2 regions of the Leifsonia sp. NPDC058292 genome follow, and region 2 is predicted to be linked to the other one. Evidence: predicted binding sites of a transcription regulator. Region 2 holds the regulator's gene; the other holds the start of a gene.
What was found. The regulator LexA, encoded in region 2, represses DNA repair genes until DNA is damaged. The targets are predictions, from matches to a motif close to TCGAACANNTGTTCGA.

Region 1: ACFVWR_RS12595 (DUF6504 family protein) is a predicted target of LexA. The motif match lies at 4,197-4,212, and genes of this name have one in related genera.

Annotation. Positions count from the first base shown of each region.
Region 1 covers NZ_JBHVYL010000021.1:41,983-49,091, reverse strand. The annotation lists gene ACFVWR_RS12620 (error-prone DNA polymerase) at 1-177, opposite strand, end outside; gene ACFVWR_RS12615 (DNA polymerase Y family protein) at 228-1,778, opposite strand; gene ACFVWR_RS12610 (hypothetical protein) at 1,779-2,483, opposite strand; gene ACFVWR_RS12605 (cold-shock protein) at 2,616-2,819, opposite strand; gene ACFVWR_RS12600 (DUF3097 domain-containing protein) at 2,999-3,838, opposite strand; gene ACFVWR_RS12595 (DUF6504 family protein) at 3,886-4,176, opposite strand; gene ACFVWR_RS12590 (VIT1/CCC1 transporter family protein) at 4,372-5,463, opposite strand; gene ACFVWR_RS12585 (cation diffusion facilitator family transporter) at 5,477-6,442, opposite strand; tRNA gene ACFVWR_RS12580 (tRNA-Leu) at 6,502-6,589, opposite strand; gene ACFVWR_RS12575 (M20/M25/M40 family metallo-hydrolase) at 6,732-7,109, shown strand, end outside.
Region 2 covers NZ_JBHVYL010000017.1:13,570-20,678, reverse strand. The annotation lists gene ACFVWR_RS11075 (methylenetetrahydrofolate reductase) at 1-943, shown strand, start outside; gene metE (5-methyltetrahydropteroyltriglutamate--homocysteine S-methyltransferase) at 940-3,291, shown strand; gene ACFVWR_RS11065 (metallopeptidase family protein) at 3,432-3,782, shown strand; gene lexA (transcriptional repressor LexA) at 3,779-4,468, opposite strand; gene ACFVWR_RS11055 (LysM peptidoglycan-binding domain-containing protein) at 4,733-5,101, shown strand; gene ACFVWR_RS11050 (histidinol-phosphate transaminase) at 5,167-6,315, shown strand; gene hisB (imidazoleglycerol-phosphate dehydratase HisB) at 6,312-6,914, shown strand; gene hisH (imidazole glycerol phosphate synthase subunit HisH) at 6,911-7,109, shown strand, end outside.

The DNA of each region.
Region 1 (7,109 bases), on a different contig from region 2:
CAGCTCGGCGTAAGGCACCTGCCCGGTCCCCGGCTCCTCCGGAGGCAGTGCGACGGGGGTGTACTTGGCGCGTTTGCGCGACGACGGCCGTTCGTCGGCGGGCGCGCTCGTGCGCCGCGCCCCGGACAGGCGCCGCTCGAACTCGGCCCACGGGATGGGCGGGTTATTCCACCCCATCGGAACCCCTCACTGGGAAGGGGACGATGGCACCGGCAGCCGCAACGGGCTCAGTCATAGCGTGCCTCCGAGCGCCATCCGGCACCGTCGAGCACCAGCAGCCAGGCGGTGCCGTCGGCGTCGACCACCTGGAAGCGGTGCACTGTGCGGGCGAGGTCGGCATCCCACCACCTCTCGCGGACGCGCCAGGGACCGGCCCAGGCTGTGACCTCGCGACTGTCTTTCGCAACGCCGGTGGGGGAGAACCGGTGGATGGGGGCGGTGACCGCGCCCCGATCATCCACCGCCACGGGCTCGCCGTCGGCCCCGAGCACGAGCACGGGGTGCGGCGCCTCGAACACTGTCGCAGGAGCAGGAGCGGGAAGACTCCCCGGCCACGGCTGCTCCGCCCGGGCGACGCCCACCGCCCTGTCGCCCCAGGGCACCAGCACCTGCCGCTCGGCGAGCGCCCGCCCACCGCCGATGCTGGCAGTGAGCACGGCATCGTGCCCGAGCATGCTCTGCACGCGGGAGAGCCCGTGATGGATGCGCTCGTCGGCGCCACCGCCCCACAGCCCGTCTTCGTGGTGGCCGATGTCGTCGACGGCTTCAGGGGCCACCAGCACGCGCACGATGGGGGAGCCGAGCCCGCTGTCGATCGCCCCGCTGCCCTGCAGCTGCCAGCGCACCCTGTCGACGACATCGGGGGCGGAGAACAGGCGGGGATGCAGCCAGGTGCGTTCGCTCATCCGCCCGAGCTCGTCGGTCACCTCGATGCGCAGGGAGGTGCAGACCAGCCCTGCCTTGGTGAGCCCCGCGATGAATGTCTCCGCCGTGGCGCGGAACGCGAACGTCACCTGGTCGACCCGGTCGAGCGGCGGCTCGAACTCGATCACCCTGTCGAGCTGCTTGGGCGGTGTGCGGGGCACCACCGCCGCGCCGTCGAGCCCGCTCGCCAGGGTGTGGCAGTGGGCGCCGAGCTCTCCGAACCTCTCGCGCACGTCGGTGCGGTCGAGGGCGGCCAGGTCGCCCAGCCGGTGGATGCCGAGCCGGTGGAACAGCGGGGTCAGCTCTTCCCGGCCGAGCAGGGCGACAGGAAGCGGGGCCAGGAAGGCCGGGGAGTCGCCCGGCGGGATGATGCGCACCCGGTCGACCCCGGTGCCCCGAGCCGCCTGCTCGGCGGCGAACGGTCCGTCGGCGATGCCCACGCGTGCATCCGGGATGCCCAAACCCTCGAGGCACCGCAGGAGTTCGGCGGCGGCCCTGTCTTCGCCCCCGTAATAGCGGGCAGGCCCTCGGGCGCGCAGCACGAAGGTGCCCGGGCGCACCGGCTGCACGCCCGGGGTGATCTCTTCGACGACGGCCAGAACGGGTTCGAACGCGCGGGCGTCTTGCACCGGGTCGTACGGCAGCACCTGCAACCGGGTGCACCGGGACTGCGCCTCGCGGATGCGCAGCCCGCGCTTGACTCCTTCTGCCCGGGCGGCCGCCGAGCAGGCGAACACGAGGTTGCGGTCGACGAGGGCGATCGGCGCGTCGGCGGCAAGCTCGAGGGCGCGGATGGTGGCGATGACGGGCCAGTCGGGGCACCACAGCACGATGGCGCGGGTGACGGCGGGCACTCAGATCACGGCCTCGAGTCGCGAGCCCCGCTCGCCGGCCGGCGCCGCGCTGAAGCCCTCGTTCAGGTCGGGCAGCCAGAGGTCGGCCCTGCGGCGGCTTCCTGCTCCGCCGCGCGCCGCTGCCTCGACGGTGACGCGCCGGGAGGAGAGATAGCCCGTGCCTTCGCCCAAGCCGTCCCAGCCGCTGCGGGAAACGGTGAGCGTCGCCTCGACCTGCGGCCAGTCGCCGACCACGATGAGAGTGGCCTCGCGCTGGCGCAACCGGGCGGTGAGACGCGCGACATCGCCGTCTCTGGCCCGGGATGGGGGAGCGACGACCACGACGCTCAGCACGTCGACGATCGCGGCCGTGACGGTGAGCCACTGGTCTCCCGGATGCGGCACCAGCACCAGCCGTTCCAGATCGATGCCGAACCGGCCGGCCGCCTCGGCGCCGAAGTCGGGCATCCCGAGCACCCCGCACCAGGCGCCGGCGGCCGATGGACCGGCCAGCAGCGCCATGACGAGGGTCGTCGACCCGAGCACCGAATACGCTGCTCCCGCTTTCAGCGAGCCGCCGGGCAGCAGGGAGGCGAGGGCAGGATGCGTCTCCAGCCGCCTGCTCTCCAGCTTGGTGGCCTGCATCTGACGGATGCGCGACTGCAGCTCGTGCACCTGCGCCCGGTCGGGTGCCGGGGAGGCTAGAGCTGCAGCTGTCGTGAACACTCTTCCAGTTTCGAACATATGTTCGAAGAGTGCAAATGAAATCTCGCCCGGGCGTGGCACGGGGTCGCACGGGGTGAGGCAAAAGAAAAAAGGGGCCGGACCCGAAGGTCCGACCCCTTTTCTGAGCTCTGACTAGAGCGGACGGATGTTCTCCGCCTGCAGACCCTTCGGGCCCTGAGTCACCTCGAACTCGACCTTCTGGTTCTCCTCCAACGAGCGGTAGCCGCCGGTGGTGATCGCCGAGTAGTGAGCGAAAACGTCAGCGCCGCCGTCGTCGGGAGCGATGAAGCCGAAGCCCTTTTCAGCGTTGAACCATTTGACCGTACCTGTTGCCATGTCTCCTCCAGGAGCGAATTGTCGACTCCGAACGTCGGAGCCTCGCCGCGTGTTGTAAGCCTGCTCCTGAACAGGTGGCAACGCTCCGGGTCCGGGACGTACCGCTCCAACACATGCAAAACACGCGGCGTGCGGACAAGCTTACCGGCACGAGGCCGAAAAACACACCCGGCTCTGATTCACGGCTCGGTGACGAAGTCGATCAGCTGCTCGACACGCCCGAGAAGCTGGGGCTCCAGGTCGGCGAAAGTGCGCACGGTTCCGAGGATGCGCTTCCACGCTCTGGCCACATCCGCCTGCGTGTCGTGGGGGAGTCCGAGGGCCTCGCAGATGCCGTGCTTCCACTCGATGCTGCGCGGAATCGTCGGCCAGGCGGCCAGTCCGACACGCTCGGGTCTGACCGCCTGCCAGATGTCGACGTAGGGATGCCCGACCACCAGCACGTGCGCCCCGTATGGCCCGCGCGCAACCGCTTCGGCGATCCTGCTCTCTTTGGAGCCGGGAACGAGGTGGTCGACCAGAACGCCTATGCGCCGAGAGCGATCGGGCGCGAACTCGCGCACGATCGCATCCAGGTCGTCGACGCCCTCGAGGTACTCGACCACCACGCCTTCCACGCGCAGATCGTCACCCCAGACCCGTTCGACGAGCTCGGCGTCGTGCCGGCCTTCCACGAAGATGCGGCTGGCACGCGCCACCTTGGCCTTCTGGTCGTCGACGGCGAACGAACCGGATGCGGTGCGTGCCCTCCCGGTCTCGGCGTTCTTCTTCGGGATCACCAGCTTCACCGGCTCGCCGTCGATCAGAAAGCTGCCCGTGAGGGGGAAGACACGTCTTTTGCCGAAATAGTCCTCAAGCTCGATCGTTCCCGCTTCGACCCTGATGACGGCGCCGCAGAATCCCGTGACCGCCTCTTCGACCACGAGGTCACGCACCAGCGGGACCTCGGCGATCGGTTTGCGGCCCGACTTCTTCCAGTCGCCGGCCAGCACATCCGTTCCATAGCGGTCGTCAGTCACCCGGTGAGAGTAGTTCGCCGCGTGCTCCCGCCGGGGGAGCCACGCCATCAGTCGAAGATCCTCACCAGCTGCCAACTGCGTCCGGCGTCGTCGTGGCGCACGTCGAACACGTGGGCGACGCCGCTGTCGTCCGTGCCCTGGAAGCGCCAGCCGCCGATCTCCCGCGGCAGGCTCCCGATGCCGTAATGCTGTTCGCCGAAAGGCCGCCACCAGGCGCACACATCGGCCCACACCGTCGGCGTGTCGGTCACGCGGTACCGCTTCGTACGCCACACCAGCCGGGTCGGAATGCCGTCGTCGGTCGTCCACACCGTGACACTCTCGTCGATCTCCGCCATCACCTTCACCTCACCCGCGTTCGAACATATGTTCGAGTCGAGTGTATGACAACGTCGCGGCAGGCGCGACCGGTCTCGCGCCGCGACGTGCTGGGTCGGAGAGATCGACCGTGAGTGGAGAATTTTCCGTCACGACGGACGGAGCAGCGGCGTGTCGCCGCAAATGACCGGCGAAACCGAGCGGAACGCCGCGGTTCAGCCGAGCGTCGTGCCGAACAGCAGTCCGAGAAGGTAGGTCGCAGCCGCGGCGCCGTAGCCGATCGCCAACTGCCGCAGAGCGCGCTTGAGCGGGGATGCGCCCGAGAGCAGTCCGACGACCGCGCCCGTTCCGAGGAGGACGATTCCGACGAGCGCGGCGGCCACGATGACCGCGGTGGTTCCCTGCAGACCGAACAGGTAGGGCAGCACGGGGATGAGCGCCCCGGATGCGAAGAAGCAGAAGCTCGACAGCGCTGCGTTCCATCCCTTGCCGACCGATTCGTGCTCGTCCACGGCATCCTCGCCCACGACAGGCTCGGTGCTGTACGTCGCGATTCCGCTCAGCACCTCCTGGGCGTGGGCGGTGGCCTCGTCGGGGGACATCCCGCGAGCGCGGTAGACGAGGGTGAGCTCGTTGGCGTCGACGTCGAGGTTCGGCAGGGCGCTCCGTGTCTCGGGGTTGGGGGTCGACGCCTCGAGAAGCTCGCGCTGCGACCGCACCGAGACGTATTCGCCGGCGCCCATCGAGAGCGCTCCGGCGAGGAGTCCCGAGATCCCGGTGAGCAGCACGACGTGGTTCGCCACACCGCTCGCGCTGATGCCGAGCACGAGCGCGAGGTTGCTGACGAGGCCGTCGTTCGCACCGAACACGGCGGCGCGGAACGTTCCCGACAGGCGTTGCCGTCCGCGCGCGGCGAGGGCCCGCACGACCTCTTCGTGGATCTGCTCGTCCGCGGCCATCTGCGGTGTCGCATCCGAGTCGCGGGCGTACGGCGACCGTGCTTCGGCGCGCTGAGCGAGTGCGAGCACGAAGACGGACCCGAACCGGCGCGCCAGGAAGCCCAGCACGCGGGTACGGAGGTCTCCGCGCAGCGGGCGGCCGACGTCGTCGCCGAGCAGCTCGAGCCAGTGCTGCTCGTGGCGGCCTTCCGCGTCGGCGAGCGCGAGCAGGATGTCGCGCTCCTCGCCGCTGCGGCGGCCCGCCAGGTCGCGGTATACGGAGGCTTCGGCGCGTTCGTCGGCCAGATAGCGACGCCACCGGCGGATGTCGGCGGCGCCCGGAACGGGGGAGGAGGTGGAGAGAGTCATGGGCGTGAGAATTCTAGTCAGCGATGACGGCGGGATGCAGCGGCTCCGCTCCCGGGCGGGAGAGCGTGAGCACCGCCTCGCCGATGTACTCGCTGCGCTCGATCTCGTGTTCGACCGCCGCGAGATCGGCTGCCACGTCCGATTCGACGTCGTTTCCGACGAGGTCGACCGCCGCGACGAGATAGAAGCGCTCGGGCCCGACGAACTCGAGGTGCAGGTACGTGACCTTGTCGACCTCGGGATGCTGCAGCAGAAGCCGGAGAACCGCGTCGGTGACCTGCGGCGAGCCCGGTTCGCCGAGCAGGAACCGGCGGTTGCGATCGATCAGCACGATCGCGACGACCGCGAGCAGCACGCCGACCAGGATCGAGCCGAGGGCGTCGTAGAAGGCATTCCCGGTGAGCTCGTGCAGCAGGAGTCCGAGAAACGCGATGATGAGGCCGATCAGTGCTGCCGCATCCTCGGCGAACACCGCCCTGAGCGTCGGGTTCGATGTCGTCAGCACGTGTCGCAGAGTCGACGTTCCCCGTTCGGAGGCCAGGGCGCGCGCCTGCCGGAGCGACTGGAGGAAGGAGATGCCTTCGAAGACGAAGGAGACGGCGAGCACGATGTAGCCGACCAGATAGTCGCTCGCGGGCTCGGTCGAACCGAGCTCCGACACACCGTGGGTGATCGACACCACGGCGCCGGCCGTGAACAGGCCGACAGCGGCGAACAGCGACCAGACGTAGGCTTCGCGCCCGTATCCGCCGGGGTGTGCGGCGTCGCGAGGCTTGGCCGAGCGTCGCTCCGCCTGGATGAGGAAGATCTCGTTCCCCGCGTCCGCCCACGAGTGCGCCGACTCTGCGACCAGCGACGCAGACCCGGTAAGGATGGCCGCGATGGTCTTGGCCACAGCGACGATCAGGTTCGCTCCGAATGCGATGAGGACGGTGAGAAGACTCGAGGAGTTCGAGCTGTCTTTTCGGCTCTCCGGCATGCGAGCAAGAGTAGTTGCAAAAAGGACCGGTTCTGATGAACCGGCCCTCATTGTCGATGTGGTGTCCGAGGGGGGACTTGAACCCCCACGCCCTATACGGGCACTAGCACCTCAAGCTAGCGCGTCTGCCATTTCCGCCACCCGGACGGGTGTTTCGGCTTCCGGTCGAACCGGCCGCCGAAGAAAGACCTTAGCATGAAACGACACCCCGTTTTCACACACGCGACTCACAGCGCGAGCCCATCGGGTCGCGTTGGCGAGGGTGCCGCGCGCCGGTAGCGTTGGGGGCATGACCGACGCCACCAATGACAGCCAGCTCGACGAGACAGCGGTGATCGCCCGCGATCTCATCCGGTTCGACACCACCAATTACGGCGAGGGAAAGTCGAACGGTGAGACGGACGCAGCGGAGTACGTCGAAGCGCGCCTCAGCGCGATGGGCCTTCAGCCGGCGTTGTTCGACTCCGACCCCGGCCGCACGAGCGTCGTGGCCAGAGTGGCGGGGCGCGACAGCAGCAAACCCGCGCTCGTTGTTCACGGGCACCTGGATGTGGTGCCGGCCGATCCGCGCAACTGGACGGTCGACCCGTTCGGCGGCCAGATCAAAGACGGGCTGCTCTGGGGTCGCGGCGCCGTCGACATGAAGAACATGGATGCGATGATCCTG
Region 2 (7,109 bases):
GTTCTCCTTCGAGCTGTATCCGCCCCGCACCGCGGCCGCAGCCTCGGCGCTGCCGGCGACGATCGACAGGCTCGCCGCCACCCACCCTGACTTCATCTCTGTGACGTACGGCGCCAACGGCTCATCGCGCTCGTCGTCCCTCGAACTGCTGCGATACATCCTCGACAACACGAACGTGAGCCCGATGGCGCACCTTACGTGCGTCGGATCGTCGCACGCGGAGACCAACCTGCTGATCCGCGAGTTTCTCGACGCGGGCATCCGGAGCTTTCTGGCCGTGCGGGGCGATCCGCCCGCGGACGCCGCCCCGGGTGAGACCGGTCTCGGCGAAGTGCGCAGCTCGGCCGAACTGGTGCAGCTCATCCATCGCGTTCAGGCCGAACGGGAGCCGTACAGCGAGCTCTCGGTGCCCGGCCTCGACGCGAGCGCGGTGCTCTCGAGCCGGGAGCACGTTCAGATCGCGGTCGCCGCGTTTCCGAACGGTCACCCGACCTCGCACTCGGTGAGCCAGGACATCGACACCCTTCTCGCCAAACAGGCCGCGGGTGCGAATCTCGGCATCACCCAGCTGTTCTTCCACCCGGAGGACTACCTCAGCTTCGCGCAGAAGGCCAAGGACGCGGGTGTGCTCTTCCCGATCCTGCCCGGCATCATGCCGGTCACCAGCCCGGCCAGGCTGCGGCGGATGCTCGAGCTGAGCGGCGAGGACCTGCCGAGCGACCTCGCCATCCAGCTGGAGATCGAGCCGACTGAAGAGGGCCAGCGCGAGATCGGGATCGCCTGGGCGACCGACTTCGCGCGCACGCTCCTCGACGGGGGCGCCCCGGGCATCCACCTCTACACGTTCAACCAGCACGAGGCGGTCCTCGCCGTTCTCGAGCGCACCGGACTCCTGTCCGCCGGCACCACGGACAGTCTCACCACCGAAAGGGAACACGCATGAGCGACACCACCACCCGGCCCGCCTTCCCGGTCGGCACGATCATCGGGTACCCCCGGATCGGACGCCGCCGCGAGCTGAAGAAGGCCGTCGAGAGCTTCTGGGCCGGAGCGATCACCGCGGACGTGCTGGAGACGACCGCCGCCGAGCTGCGCGCCGCCACCCGGGAACGACTGGCTTCGCTCGGTCTGGGACGCGACGACTCGTCCATTCCGGAGAGCTTCAGCTACTACGACCAGGTGCTGGATGCGGCGGTGACGGTGGGAGCGATCCCGTCCCGCTTCGCCGGACTCGCCGATGCGGAGGGAGCGGTCGACCTGGCCGGGTACTTCACCATCGCCCGCGGCGAGGGCGACAACGCCCCGCTCGAGATGACCAAGTGGTTCGACTCCAACTATCACTACCTCGTTCCCGAGATCGGCCCGGAGACCTCGTTCCGGCTGGCCTCCGACCGGATCGTGCGCGAGTTCGAGGAGGCCAAGGCGGCAGGATTCGTCACCCGCCCCGTCATCGTCGGCCCGGTCACGTTCCTGCTGCTCAGCAAGGCGAGCGACGAGGCGCCGGAGGGGTTCCGTCCGCTGTCCCGCCTTGCCGACCTGCTCCCCGTCTACCGCGAGCTGCTGCAGCGGCTGGGCGCGGCGGGCGCACCGTGGGTGCAGCTCGACGAGCCCGCGCTCGTCAGCGAGAGCATCGACGAGGAACGTGGGGCGGTGCTGGCAGCCGTCGCATCGGCCTACGAAGCGCTCGGCGGCGTCGACGCTCGCCCCGGGATCTTCGTGGCCGCTCCGTACGGCAGTCTCGATGACGCGCTTGCGGTGCTGGCCGCTTCCCCCGTGGAGGCCCTCTCCCTCGACCTGGTGCGCGGAGCGACGCCGACCGGACTCGACGCCGCGACCGCATCCGCCCTCGCCGGCAAGACGGTCGTCGGCGGCGTGATCGACGGCCACAACATCTGGCGCGGCGACCTCGAAGCGGCCTTCGGAAAGCTGACCGAGCTGCTCGCGCTCAGCCCCGATGTCGCGGTGTCGACATCGACCTCCCTGCTGCACGTTCCGCACGACATCGACGACGAGCCCGCGCTGAGCGATCAGCTGAAGAGCTGGCTGGCGTTCGCCGACCAGAAGGTCGCGCAGGTCGCGACGCTGGCCCGCGGTCTGGTGGACGGCCACGAGGCCATCCAGGAGGAGCTGAGCGCCGCATCCGCTGCCCTCGCCGACCGTGCCGCGGCGCCGGGCGTGCGCGACGTCTCGGTACGCGACCGCACCGAGGCGCTCACGGAATCCGACTTCACGCGCGGCGACTACGCCGACAGGCTCGCGGCGCAGGAGACCGCGCTCGGGCTGCCCTTCCTGCCCACCACGACCATCGGGTCGTTTCCGCAGACCGGCGACATCCGCCGTGCGCGCGCCCAGCTGGCGAAGGGGCTCATCACCGAGGCCGACTACCTCGGCAGGATGCAGGCCGAGATCAAGCGCGTCGTCGACCTCCAGGAGGAGATCGGCATCGACGTCATCGTGCACGGCGAGCCCGAGCGCAACGACATGGTGCAGTACTTCGCCGAGAACCTCGACGGCTTCGCGGTGACGCAGAACGGTTGGGTGCAGTCGTACGGCAGCCGCTGTACGCGGCCGTCGATCCTCTGGGGAGACGTCTCGCGGCCGGCGCCGATCACCGTCGACTGGTCGGCGTACACGCAGAGCCTCACGGCGAAGCCGGTCAAGGGGATGCTCACCGGTCCGGTCACGATTCTCGCCTGGTCGTTCGTTCGCGACGACCAGCCGCTCGGCGACACCGCGCGCCAGGTGGCCCTGGCTCTCCGCGACGAGATCGCCGACCTGGAGGCCGCGGGCATCCGGATCGTGCAGGTCGACGAGCCGGCGTTGCGCGAGCTGCTGCCGCTCAAGAACGCCGATCACGCGGGCTACCTCGACTGGTCGGTGGCCTCGTTCCGTCTCGCCACGGCGGGCGTGCGTGACGAGACGCAGATCCACACGCACCTCTGCTACTCCGAGTTCGGGGTCGTCATCGATGCCATCCGCAACCTGGACGCGGATGTGACGAGCATCGAGGCCGCCCGCTCTCGGATGGAGGTCGTGCGCGACATCCAGACGTCGGGCTTCGAACACGGCATCGGCCCGGGCGTCTACGACATCCACTCGCCGCGCGTGCCCTCGGTCGCCGAGGTGACCGAGCTTCTCGAGACGGCGCTCGAAGCCATCCCGGGGCGACAGCTCTGGGTGAACCCGGACTGCGGTCTGAAGACGCGGGGCTACGACGAGACCGTCGCGTCTCTGCAGAACATCCTGGAGGCGACCCGTGCGGTTCGCGCCAAGGCGGGCGTGCCGGCCTGACCTGTCCTGTCCTGTCCTGTCCTGTCCTGTCCTGTCTCGCCGCGCCGGAGTTCCGGGCCCCTCTGGCCCGGAACTCCGGCGCGACGGACGTTTCACCCGCGCGTCGCGCGAAATCTCCGGCGCTAGGCGAGGATGTGGTCATGGTCGAGATCTCGGACGAGGACTTCGAAGCGATGGTCGGAGCCGTCTACGACGGGCTGCCGGAAGGCATGGTCGCACCGCTGCAGAACGTGGCGGTGCTCGTCGCGGACCAGCCGCCGGGGGAGAGGCCGCGCCTGTTCGGTCTGTACAGCGGGCATCCGCTCACCGGGCGAGGCTTCTACGGCTTCGGTGAGCTGCCCGACCGCATCACTCTGTACAAGAACAATCTCGCCGGGGCCAGTGCTGATCGGGATGAGCTCCGCGCCCGCGTGCGTGTGACCCTGGTGCACGAGATCGGCCACTACTTCGGGCTCGATGACGCCCGCCTGCAGGAGCTCGGCTGGGCTTAGACCGCGCGGAGAACCGCGACCACCTTGCCGAGCACCTGGGCGAAGTCGCCGAGGATCGGTTCGAAGTTCGAGTTGCGAGGGAGCAGCCAGGTGTGTCCGTCGCGCTGGCGGAAGACCTTCACTGTCGCCTCCTCGTCGAGCATGGCCGCGACGATGTCGCCGTTCTCCGCCGTGTTCTGCGTGCGCACGACCACCCAGTCGCCGTCGCAGATGGCGGCGTCGATCATCGACTCGCCGACCACTTTCAGCATGAAGAGTTCGCCGTTGCCGACGAGCTGCCGCGGAAGCGGGTAGACCTCTTCGACCTGCTGCTCGGCGGTGATCGGCACGCCGGCCGCGATTCGGCCGACGAGAGGGACCATCGCGGCGTCGCCGACGGGAATCTGGCTCTCGAACTCCGTGGTCTCCGCAGTGGGTGAGGGCAGGTCGATGAGGATCTCGAGCGCCCGAGGCCGGTTCGGATCGCGCCGCAGATAGCCGCTCAGCTCGAGCTGGTTGAGTTGGTGGGTGACGCTGGAGAGGGAGGAGAGCCCGACCGCGTCGCCGATCTCCCGCATGCTCGGCGGATAGCCGCGCTGGCTGACGGAACGGGAGATGGCCTCGAGGATGGCGAGCTGTTTCTCGCTCAGGCTCTTGCGCCGTCGGGTGCCCCCGCGCTCGCGCCCTGCCTGGTTGTCGTTCGACACTGTCGTCCCTTCGTGACCCGCCTGACGCATCCGGCCCGTCCGAATGTCGGTGGTGCCTGGTTGAGTGAACTCCAGACAATCGAAACTGTATCCACGATGCAGAGGTAAAACAAACATATGTTCGAGCGTGTCTCGAATCCGTGGGCGATTTTCCCTCGAACACCGTGGTTGTGATTTCGAACATTCGAAGATATATTCGGAACACAGCTTCGCATCCGGTCCGCCGGCCAAGCACCGGGTGCGGAATTCTAGGAGGTCAAGACCATGAGCACTGCAACGGTCACGATGTCGTCATCCACCGTCGAATTCCCCGCAGGCGCCACGACGCACCTGCGGCTCACGCGTCGCGGACGCGCGGTCCTCACCACTCTGGCCGCGGTGCCGCTCATCGTCGGCGCCCTCTTCTTCGCCCTCAACGGCGGTGGAGCGTTGGCATCGGGCGATCAGGCCCGCGTGCAGTTCCAGTACGTCACGGTGGAGTCGGGCCAGTCGCTCTGGAGCATCGCCGAGAAGGTCGCGCCCACGGCAGACCCCCGCGATGTCATCGCTGACATCGTGTCGCTCAACCAGCTCGATTCGGCCGTGGTCTCGCCCGGTCAGCGCCTCGCCATCCCGGCGCAGTACGAGCGCTGACAGGCAGTCGCGGCGCAGGTGGGGGCCGTCGCAACACAGCCTGCTGCGGCAACTACCATGGTGTGGTGACTTCTCTTTCCGATCTGCCGATTCGTGATGATCTGAGGGGCAAGAGCCCCTACGGCGCACCCCAGAAGGTCGTGCCCGTTGCTCTGAACGTGAACGAGAACACGCATCCGATTCCCGAAGACGTGGCGACCGACATCGTCGAGAGGGTCGCGCACGCGGTGCTCGGGGTCAATCGGTATCCCGACCGCGAGTTCACCGAGCTGCGGGAGAGCCTCGCACGGTACCTCGGCCACGGTCTGACTGCGGAGAACCTGTGGGCCGCGAACGGCTCGAACGAGGTCATCCAGCAGATTCTGCAGGCCTTCGGCGGCCCGGGGCGCAGTCTGCTGGGATTCGCACCGACGTACTCGATGTACCCGCTGCTGGCGGCCGGTGCAGGCACGGCCTACCTCTCCGGGCGGCGTGACGCCGAGTTCGAGCTGTCGCCCGAGACGGCGGCGGCAGAGATCCGCCGTCTCGATCCGGACATCGTGATCCTGTGCTCGCCGAACAACCCCACCGGAACCCCGCTCTCCCTCGAGACCATCGAGGCCGCCTACGACGCCGCGCGCGGAATGGTGGTCGTCGACGAGGCGTATGCGGAGTTCATGCCCGAGGGCGAGCCGTCGGCACTGACCCTGCTGCCCGGGCGTCCGCGTCTGCTCGTCTCGCGCACGATGAGCAAGGCGTTCGCGTTCGCCGGGGCACGGGTCGGGTATCTCGCGGCCGATCCTGCGGCTGTTGACGCACTCCGCCTGGTGCGGCTTCCGTATCACCTCTCCGCACTGACCCAGGCCGCTGCCCTCGGCGCACTCGCCCACTCCGAGGAGATGCTCGCCATGGTCGGGGAGATCCGGGACCAGCGCGACCGTATCGTCACCGAACTCGCCGGGCTGGGGTATCGCCCGCACCGCAGCGGCAGCAATTTCGTGCTCTTCGGTGGTGTCGCCGATCCGCAAGCGACGTTCGAGGCCTTGCTCGAGCAAGGGGTGCTCATCCGCGATGTGGGCATCCCGAACCACCTCAGGGTGACGGCCGGCACCGAGGCGGAGACGACCGCGTTCCTGACCGCGCTCGCGTCGCTCGGTCGCCCGGCCTCCGGGGCGAACGCCGCGCCGGATGCCGCGGAATCCGCGACAGACCAGCCGGTAGGCTCGCAGTCATGAGCAATCGCACGGCCACACTGCAGCGCGAGACCAGCGAGTCGAGCATCGACCTGAGCATTGACCTCGACGGCACGGGCGAGACGGACATCGAGACCTCGGTTCCGTTCTACGACCACCTGCTCACGGCATTCGCGAAGCACTCGCTCACCGACCTGCGCGTGCGGGCGAACGGCGACACCGACATCGACGTGCACCACACGGTCGAAGACATCGGCATCGTGCTGGGGCAGGCGATCAAGCAGGCGCTCGGCGACAAGCGCGGCATCTCCCGCTACGGGGATGCGCTCGTGCCGCTCGACGAGGCGCTGGTGCAGGCCGTCGTCGACATCTCGGGCCGCCCGTATCTCGTGCACTCCGGCGAGCCCGCCGGGTTCGAGTTCCACCTCATCGGTGGTCACTTCACGGGTTCGATGGTTCGTCACGTCTTCGAGGCGATCTCGTTCAACGCCGCCATCACGACGCACATCACCGTCGTGGGCGGCCGTGACCCCCACCACATCGCCGAAGCCGAGTTCAAGGCGTTCGCCCGCGCGTTCCGCCAGGCCAAGGCTCTCGACCCGCTGGTGACCGGCATCCCGTCGACCAAGGGTGCGCTGTGAATCGCCCTGACGTCGTCGTCTTCGACTACGGAACCGGCAACGTGCACTCGGCCGTGAAAGCGCTCGAGGCAGCGGGGGCCGACGTCGAACTCACCGGAGACCGGGCTCGCGCTCGCGAAGCCGCGGGTCTCGTGGTGCCCGGAGTCGGCGCCTTCAGCGCCGTGGCCAACGCGCTGTGGGCATCCCGCGGCCACG